DNA from 2 places in the Peribacillus sp. NPDC058002 genome. Region 1 is predicted to be linked to the other one. Evidence: riboswitches for the same ligand, from Rfam matches in the RefSeq annotation. Region 1 holds a riboswitch; the other holds the start of a gene.

What was found. A riboswitch is a leader RNA that binds a small molecule or an ion and turns the genes downstream of it on or off. The one in region 1 is predicted to bind S-adenosylmethionine.
Region 2: linked by a shared signal. The riboswitch ahead of ACFVSH_RS18515 (bifunctional homocysteine S-methyltransferase/methylenetetrahydrofolate reductase) and the one ahead of ACFVSH_RS15230 (methionine biosynthesis PLP-dependent protein) in region 1 are both predicted to bind S-adenosylmethionine.

Annotation. Positions count from the first base shown of each region.
Region 1 covers NZ_JBHVQU010000084.1:8,509-13,020, forward strand. The annotation lists gene metC (cystathionine beta-lyase) at 1-867, opposite strand, end outside; gene ACFVSH_RS15230 (methionine biosynthesis PLP-dependent protein) at 864-1,976, opposite strand; SAM riboswitch class I at 2,063-2,176, opposite strand; gene fumC (class II fumarate hydratase) at 2,503-3,885, shown strand; gene ACFVSH_RS15240 (hypothetical protein) at 3,994-4,236, shown strand; gene ACFVSH_RS15245 (ABC transporter ATP-binding protein) at 4,297-4,512, opposite strand, start outside.
Region 2 covers NZ_JBHVQU010000131.1:3,703-8,214, reverse strand. The annotation lists partial or broken gene metH (methionine synthase) at 1-1,275, opposite strand, end outside; gene ACFVSH_RS18515 (bifunctional homocysteine S-methyltransferase/methylenetetrahydrofolate reductase) at 1,268-3,115, opposite strand; SAM riboswitch class I at 3,220-3,318, opposite strand; gene ACFVSH_RS18510 (MOSC domain-containing protein) at 3,430-4,080, opposite strand.

The sequences.
Region 1 (4,512 bases):
GGCGTGCTGTGGATGATCGGAAAGGCCGGGATAATACACTTTTTTCACCAATGGCTGTTCCTTTAAGTAGGCTGCAATCTTTTCTGCCCCTTTTTGTGAATGTTCCATTCTAACTGATAAGGTTTTCAAACCTCTCATTACAAGCCAGGCATCCTGGACACCAAGGACCGCTCCAAAGGAGTTTTGGAGCGAACCGAGTCTTGCGGCCAATTCCGGATCTTTCACTACCGCAAGCCCAGCTACCACATCACTATGTCCGGATAAAAACTTCGTCGCGCTATGAAGGACAACATCAGCACCCAGATTCAACGGTTTTTGCAATGCCGGGGTCAAGAATGTGTTATCAACAAAACTTAAGGCACCAGCTTTTTTGGCGATATCACATACGGCTTGAATATCGGTCACTTTAAGTAACGGATTTGAAGGCGTTTCGATATAGATGGCCCTGGTATTTGGCTGAACGGCAGCTTTGACGCTTTCAAGGTCCGTCATGTCCACGAAGGTATGCTCAATATTGAAACGAGTCAATACGCTTGTGACCATCCTGAATGTTCCGCCGTACACATCTTCGGAAATGACGATATGATCCCCGGCAGACAATAGCAGGAAGGCTGTTGAAATGGCAGCCATACCTGAAGAAAAAGCAAAGCCGTGAGTGCCTTCCTCAAGTTCGGCAATGATGTCTTCAAGTGCTTCGCGAGTCGGGTTCCCGCTTCTGCTGTAATCATATTTGCCAAATTGATCGATATCGGATTGATGGAAAGTCGATGCATGCTGAATGGGGACGCTCACACCGCCCGTTGCCGGATCGAATTTATGCTGATTATGAAGTAATTTCGTTTCAAAGCTAAAATCATGACCTGTCATCGTAGCGCCTCCCTTTTTACATGTGCGAATGCTTGCTGCAAGTCCTGAATCAAATCATCGCTATCCTCGATGCCAACGGAGAAGCGGAGCAGACGATTACAAACTCCATTTGCCGTTCTGACTTCAAGCGGTATATCGGCATGCGTTTGTGTGGCAGGATAGGTGATAAAGCTTTCAACCCCTCCAAGGCTTTCTGCAAAGGAAATTAATGAGAGCGATTGTAAAAAGGGGTTGACCGCCGATTCATCAATGATACGGAATGAAATCATGCCGCCTTTGCCGGGATACAATACGTCCGTGACACAATCATGTTCCGACAAGTAATCTACAAGTATTTTGGCATTCTTTTCATGACGCTCCATCCGCAATGCCAAGGTTTTCATTCCACGCATCAATAGCCAAGAATCAAAGGGGCTCAAGACAGCTCCGGTACCATTATGATGGAAGGCTAGTGCATCACATAATTCAGCGCCGCTAGCAACGATCAGTCCGGCGAGCACATCATTATGACCACCGAGATACTTGGTTGCACTGTGAATCACGATATCCGCTCCAAGCAGGATGGGTTGTTGAATAAGAGGCGTGTAAAAAGTATTATCAACGATCAATAGTAAATTATTTTGTTTGGCCAATGCGGCAACAGCGCTAATGTCCGTTTGCTGCATAAGAGGGTTAGTGGGAGTTTCGATGAAGATGGCTTTCGTGTGAGGAGTGATGGCTTTTTCTATATCCTCCAAACAACAAGTGTTTACATAGTCACACTGCAATCCCCATTTTTTAAAACCTTGTTCTAACAGACGATATGTACCACCATAAAGATCTTCGCTGACAATCCAGGCATCACCTGATTTAAAAAGGGCAAGGATAGTGGAAATGGCGGCCATTCCTGAACTGCAGGCATAACCTTGGTCGCCTTTTTCCAGATCGGCGATGGAACGCTCCAATAATTGGCGTGTAGGATTACCTGTCCTTGTGTAGTCGAATCCCGTCGATTGGCCAATTCCTTCATGGCGAAAAGCTGTTGAAAAGTATACTGGCGGATTGACTGTTCCTGTCGCCGTTTCGCTGCGGTTTCCTAATTGAGCAAGATATGTTTCAGTTTTGTACATGGTTTTCACTGCTCCTTTGAGTTATATAAAATAAAAAAAAGTCTTCTTTAAGAAGAAGACTTTGATTAAGTAAGGACGAGTCATTCTTCTTATCTTCCAAGTTCACAAACTTGTGGAATTAGCACCTTTTCATTGGTTTGAAACAAATGAAGGTTGCTGAGGTGTCATCGGGCCATTCCCTCTACCTCTCTCGATAAGAGTTTAGATTATTCAATTTCTTTTGAATTTACTATATATACAAAATACTGTCAAGGACATTTTGGGATGGATAATGCTTGGATGTTCATGTCCAGGTTAATTGGTGCCTAGTGCGACAACACTTTATGTATCTAAAAAAAAGAATATCCGAATCTTCATATAAACACGAAGGGTCATGCAATTTTCGGAAAAAGTGAAAGGTCAGCGGATATTTTTGCTTTAAAATAATAAAGTTTGTACAATGTATGGAGAGAAAGAATAATACGACATTATTCATTTCATATGCAAATTGGTCTCAATGAATAGTGCAAACATAGGAGGAGAACACATGGAATACAGAATCGAACGAGATACGATGGGTGAAGTGAAAGTTCCTGCTGATAAATATTGGGGAGCACAAACCGAGAGAAGCCGTAACAATTTCAAAATCGGTAACGAAAAAATGCCGATTGAATTAGTTCGTGCATTTGCATACGTTAAACAAGCTGCGGCAAAGGTGAACTATGATCTTGGTGATCTTTCGGAAGTTAAAAAGAATGCCATCGTCAAGATTTGCGGCGAAATCCTCGAAGGAACGCTAGATGAGCATTTCCCGCTTGTAGTTTGGCAAACGGGAAGCGGTACGCAAAGTAATATGAACGTGAATGAAGTGGTCGCTAACAAAGGAAATGAATGGTTAAAAGAAAACGGTGAATCGGAAACCCTTCATCCGAATGATGATGTTAACAAGGCACAGAGCTCCAATGATACTTTCCCGACAGCCATGCATATTGCTGCCTTTATGGAAGTCGCTGAAAAATTGGTTCCTGCCATTAAAGCTCTTCGTGATACATTCGATACAAAAGAAAAAGAATTTTGGGATGTCGTGAAAATTGGCCGGACACATCTTCAAGATGCTACACCATTAACATTGGGACAAGAGATTTCCGGCTGGAAAGCGATGCTCGACAAAAATCTAGCGATGATTGAGGAAAGCAGCCAAAAATTATTGAACCTTGCACTAGGAGGAACGGCTGTAGGAACCGGAATCAATACAAAAAAAGAATTCCCGGGACTTTCCGCCAAACAAATTGCAGCTGATACTGGATATCCTTTTGTCACATCTGATAATAAGTTCCATGCATTGACAAGCCATAACGAAATCGTCTACGCACACGGCGCTTTAAAAGCATTGGCAGCGGATTTAATGAAAATTGCGAACGATGTCAGATGGCTGGCAAGTGGTCCAAGAAGCGGAATCGGCGAAATAGCCATTCCGGAAAACGAGCCAGGCAGCTCCATCATGCCAGGTAAAGTCAATCCAACACAAAGTGAAGCGCTTACCATGATTGCAACTCAAATCGTGGGTAACGATGCTACAATTGGCTTTGCAGCAAGCCAAGGTAATTTTGAATTGAATGTATTCAAGCCTGTCATCATCTATAACTTCCTGCAAACGGTAAAATTATTGACGGAAGGCATTCATTCATTCAACGATAATTGTGCGGTGGGCATCACTGCAAATGAGGATAAAATCAAAGAAAATGTAGAACGTTCCCTTATGTTGGTAACAGCATTGAACCCGCATATCGGTTATGAAAAAGCAGCCAAAATCGCCAAAACTGCATTCAAGGACAACTCAACATTGAAAGAAGCTGCGTTGAAATTGGAGTTCCTGACAGAAGATGAATTCAAAGCATGGGTCGATCCTGCTAACATGGTTAATAAATAATTGAATGGAAGTACCCTCCCTTGGTATTAGGGAGGGTGTTTCCATGGGTTAAAATAATGGGATGAACAAATACTGAAATCATAGGTAACGTGAACAGGAGGAAAAACAATGTCTTTATGCCCGCTTTGCAACGGTCTAAGAAAAATTCATGTGAATTGCCCGAAATGCGGCAGTGATCTTGATGATAAAGGGAAATTCATGGACTATGCTGATGATTACAGTGCTTATATGGATATCGACATACTTAAAGAAAACGACGGATACCCTAAATCCCTTCAAAAAGGCCAATGCCCGCATCTCATGAAATGCTCTGAATGCGGACATGATGAAGTGGTGTTGGTCCAGGAATGAATCTATCCTTTTTATTTGAATAAACGTAAAAAGACCCATAATGAATGGGTCTTTTTGCTTTTAATTGGCAGATAACTTCATGCTTTCCTGCATCTGTTCATCTTCTTCCACTAAAATGCGATGTTCAGTCCCTTTGTCAAAAAAGTGTGCTTTATTCATATCGAGGGCAAGTTCGATGTTTTCGCCAGCCTGGATGATATTCTTGGCATCGACGCGTGCGACGAAGTGCTGCCCCTCTAATGTGGAGTAGAGCATGATCTCCGCGCCCATCAGTTC
Region 2 (4,512 bases), on a different contig from region 1:
TGAATGTTTTAATGCTTGTTCAAGCACGGCTTCATCCGTAGTATCGATGACCAATGGGACTTTCACTTTTTTGACGACCTCTTCCACAAATTCCTTCATATCGCCAAGCTCATCCCCATCAGGATCAGCAAGACAGATATCAATGACATGGGCCCCTTTTTTTACCTGGGATCGTGCAATTTCGGCAGCTGGCTCATAATGCTTTCCGCGTATCAGCTCCTTGAATTTTCGGGAACCGATAACATTCGTTCTTTCACCTACGAATAAAGGCCGCATTGAATCATCATAAATTAGCGGCTCTATGCCCGATACGGCATGACCATGGGCTGTTTCCGTAATTGTACGGGGTTTCATGCCTTCGAGGACCCTGGAAAGTTCTTTAATATGTTCTGGTGTCGTACCACAACATCCACCAATGATATTGATCCATCCCTTTTCGGCAAATTGCTTCATTTTCTCTGCCAGTGAAGTAGGTGACTCATGATAGTGCCCTTCTTCATCAGGGAGCCCGGCATTCGGATAACAGCTAATGGCGCTATTTGATATATCTGCAAGTGTCCTGATATGGTCTATCATGAATTCCGGCCCTGTTGCACAATTAAGGCCGACAGCAACGGGCTTCATATGTTCAACCGATAAATAAAAAGCTTCGATGGACTGGCCAGCAAGTGTAGTGCCCATCGGTTCGATTGTCCCTGATATGATGACAGGCACATCTTTTCCTGTTTTAGCGAATGCTGCTTTGATTCCGGAAAAGGCAGCCTTGACATTAAGCATATCCTGACAGGTTTCCACCAATAACAAGTCTACCCCGCCATCCAAGAGACCGAGTGCCTGTTCTGCATAGGAATCGGTTAAAATATCAAAAGTCGTTCCTCCCGTTACGGAAAGCGTTTTTGTAGTTGGACCCATCGAGCCAGCTACATACCTTGGCCATTCATCATTGGAGTACTTTTCACAAGCTTTAACGGCAAGCTCAGCTGAAATCTTATTTAGCTTGTAGGCGATAGTGCTTATTTGGTATTCCTCCAGTACGATGCTGGTCGCTCCGAAGGTATTTGTTTCAATGATGTCTGCACCCGCTGCTAAATATTTTTCATGAATGGATTGGATGATTTCCGGTTGCGTCAATGATAAATATTCATTGCAGCCCTCGAATTGTTCCCCTCCAAAATCCCCTGCCGTCAAATTCTCCGCTTGAAGCATGGTTCCCATCGCCCCGTCAAGAAGGAGTATTTTAGAATTTAACTGATCTTGAATCGCTTTTTTATTCATGTACTGCCACCTCTGATGTATGTTTACTATCGACTTTTCTAATATATTTCGTAAGTTCCGCCGTCATTTCATAGCGAAGGAACGGAGTGATTAAATATATGCCCTTGAATTTTTCCCTTGCCGCGTCCACTAGCTCTCGCGCGATATTCACTCCTTCAATCCTCGACTTTACAGGGTCATCCCCCGCTAACGCCATGGCTCTTCTAACATTATCAGGCAATTTGATGCCTGGGATTTCATTATGGATGAATTCGGCGTTCCTGGTGCTTGTCAAGGGCATGATACCGATGAAGATCGGGGTTTCTAAATGTTTTGTGGCTTCATATACTTCTTCGATCTGCTCCACAGAATAGATTGGCTGTGTCAAGAAGGATTGGGCACCGCAGGCAATCTTCTTTTCCATTCTCAGTACCGCTTTATCCAGATATTTCACATTGGGATTAAACGCTGCAGCAATTTTGAAATTTGCCCGTTGGCCCAAACTTTGACCCGAATAGGAAAGACCTTCATTAAATTGTTTGACCATACTTATTAGGTCAAAGGAAGATAAATCATAAACCGAAGTGGCGCCCGGGAAGTCCCCAATTTTTGAAGGGTCTCCGGTGATGATCAATATTTCGTTCAGACCCACCGTTTGCAGACCCATTAAATGTGACTGCAGTCCAATCAAATTTCGATCACGGCATGTTATATGCACCATTGGCTCTATATTCAATTGGTTCTTCAGTAAATTGGCCAGTGCATCATTCGATATCCTTGGTGAGGCAAGCGAATTATCGGCTAATGTAATGGAATCGACCCCTGCTTTTTTCAAAACCTCGGCACCAGTCATGAAGCTCTCTATACCTAACTTTTTCGGAGGATCAAGTTCAACTAGAATCGTCCTTTCTGTTTTGGCCTTTTCGAACAGGGGACGTTCCAATTCTCTATCATTCACTTCAATTATTTCTATTTCACGGGATTTCGTAAATTTCTCTTTCACAGGAGCCAAACTTCCAATCGCATTCTTTACAGCTTGAATATGCAGCGGAGTCGTTCCACAGCACCCTCCTATGATCGCGGCCCCCTGCTCACGAAGTTCTAGGGCACTTGAACCGAAGTATTCCGGCACAGCTTTATAGACGAGCCTTCCATCCACATAATCCGGGAGGCTGGCATTTGGGTATATGGCAATTGATGCTTGCTTTGGCAAACTCACTTCTTCCAAGGCCCGAATCATATGATGTGGACCGAGACGGCAATTCACCCCAACAACATCGGCACCCAGTTGCTCAAGTTTTTGAAAAGCTTCATTTAAATGGATTCCATTTTGAAGATTTCCCAGTTCATGCATCGAAACATTTGCTATGATCGGCAGTCCAGTTTCATATTTAACGATTTGCAGGACGGTTTCCAGTTCTTCCAGGTCATAAAATGTTTCCAAGAGAATCCCATCAGGGTTTTCCATCAAAAGACTGTATAGCTGTTCACGAAAACCCCGTTTTATCTCTTCCATGCTTAAATCCGATTTCCTGATGCTCCGCTGTGCCCCTATGGTACCGAAGACGTATGCCTTTCCTTTTGCCGCTTTTTTAGCAAGAATGACTCCCTGGCGATTGATTCTGCTTACTTCATCTTCAATTCCATACCGTTTCAATTTGTTGAAATTGGCTCCGTATGTATTCGATTGAAGGATATCTGCACCGGCTTCCAGATAGGCACGATGGATGGACTCTATTTGATCTGGGTTCGTACAGTTTAATTCCTCATAACATTGATCGATGCCATTTGAATACAATAAGGTCCCCATTGCCCCTTCCCCAACCAGTATTCTATCTTTCACGTCTTTACGAAAATCCATCATTACACCCTCTCTCAAAAACAATCCTGTTTTTGTCGTATTCTATGAGTATGAGAGAAAAGGAAAAAAAACCTTCTCAAAGAAGAAGGTTTTTTGAAACATTCTCCTCATCTATCAAGCTCTGCTTGCTGGATTTAGCACCTTTGCCTAAGCTGGTTGCTGAGGTTTCTTCGGGCCAGTCCCTCCACCTCTCTCGATAAGATCCATTTATATAATTTTCATAAGATTTCAAAATTTGATTATATTTAATTTACATTAATAATCTGTCAATTTCAATACCTGATCGACATTTTTTTCACTTTTGCAAAAATCATTCACCCTTTTGCAGCTTGAACCCTCTTCAAAATCCTTTGTTTCCAGTCTTCCGCTAACGAGTCTAGTGTAAGTAAAGCCTTTGCGCCTTCCAGCCCATCTCGTTTATGAAGGAGTACCTCTGCTGCATAATGAACTGAAATTTTTTCCTGCAAACGATCTATCAGCACAATATCGTTTTGTTTATTTATCGTTCCTTCTTGAAGTACTCTTGCAAAATAACCAGTGAAACTCGTTTTCAGCACGAGTTCCAAAAACTTAGGTTCTTGATTGAAATGGGAAATGGTCGAACAAGGTATCCTCCCCTGGTTAATTTGAACAATCACTTCGCCTATTTGATAAATATCGCCAATATATGTTGTTTCTTCCCTCATCCCCGCTACGGTTAAATTTTCACCGAATGCAGGGATTTCCAGTTTTTTAGAGAATTTTTCATTCCATATTGAATAATGCTCAAAGGGGTAAAAGCACAAAACGCGATCAGGACCTCCATGGAACTTTACATTACCAACCCCATCACCAATTATACCTGATTTAGTCACTGTCACATTATCCTGTTCTTGTTTATCCATTGCTGAATAGATTTCGATATTTGAAAAAATTTCTTGTTTCGGCTTCCCGGCATGAAGTGCTTTGATTTTTCCATTTTCCATTTTGCATCTTCCATTCATATTTAATTTATATCATCCTGTATGTATAAATTATACTAAAAGTCCATTTTATACTGTAGTTTTTTATAAGAATATGAAAATGCAAAAGCCTCATAGCCGTTAAATGGGGGAAATATCATTGATTTCCAGAAAAATTCATAGGTTAGTTTCAGTAATTTTGTTGCTATTTCAGAATTAAATATGGTAGAATATGAACACAATATATAGTCGAAAACTACAACCGTTCGCCTATATGTTGATTTTCACGATTGAATTCCTCATTGTCGCTCTTTAGGGAGCGAATTTTTTTGCCTTCATTTCCATCCACCATTTTCTTTTATTTCCATTCTGTTTCTTACATCGTGATCCACTTACATATTTGCACTTTCCTTACCTATGTAAATCTCCCCCCTATTAATTCACTTTCTTTACCAT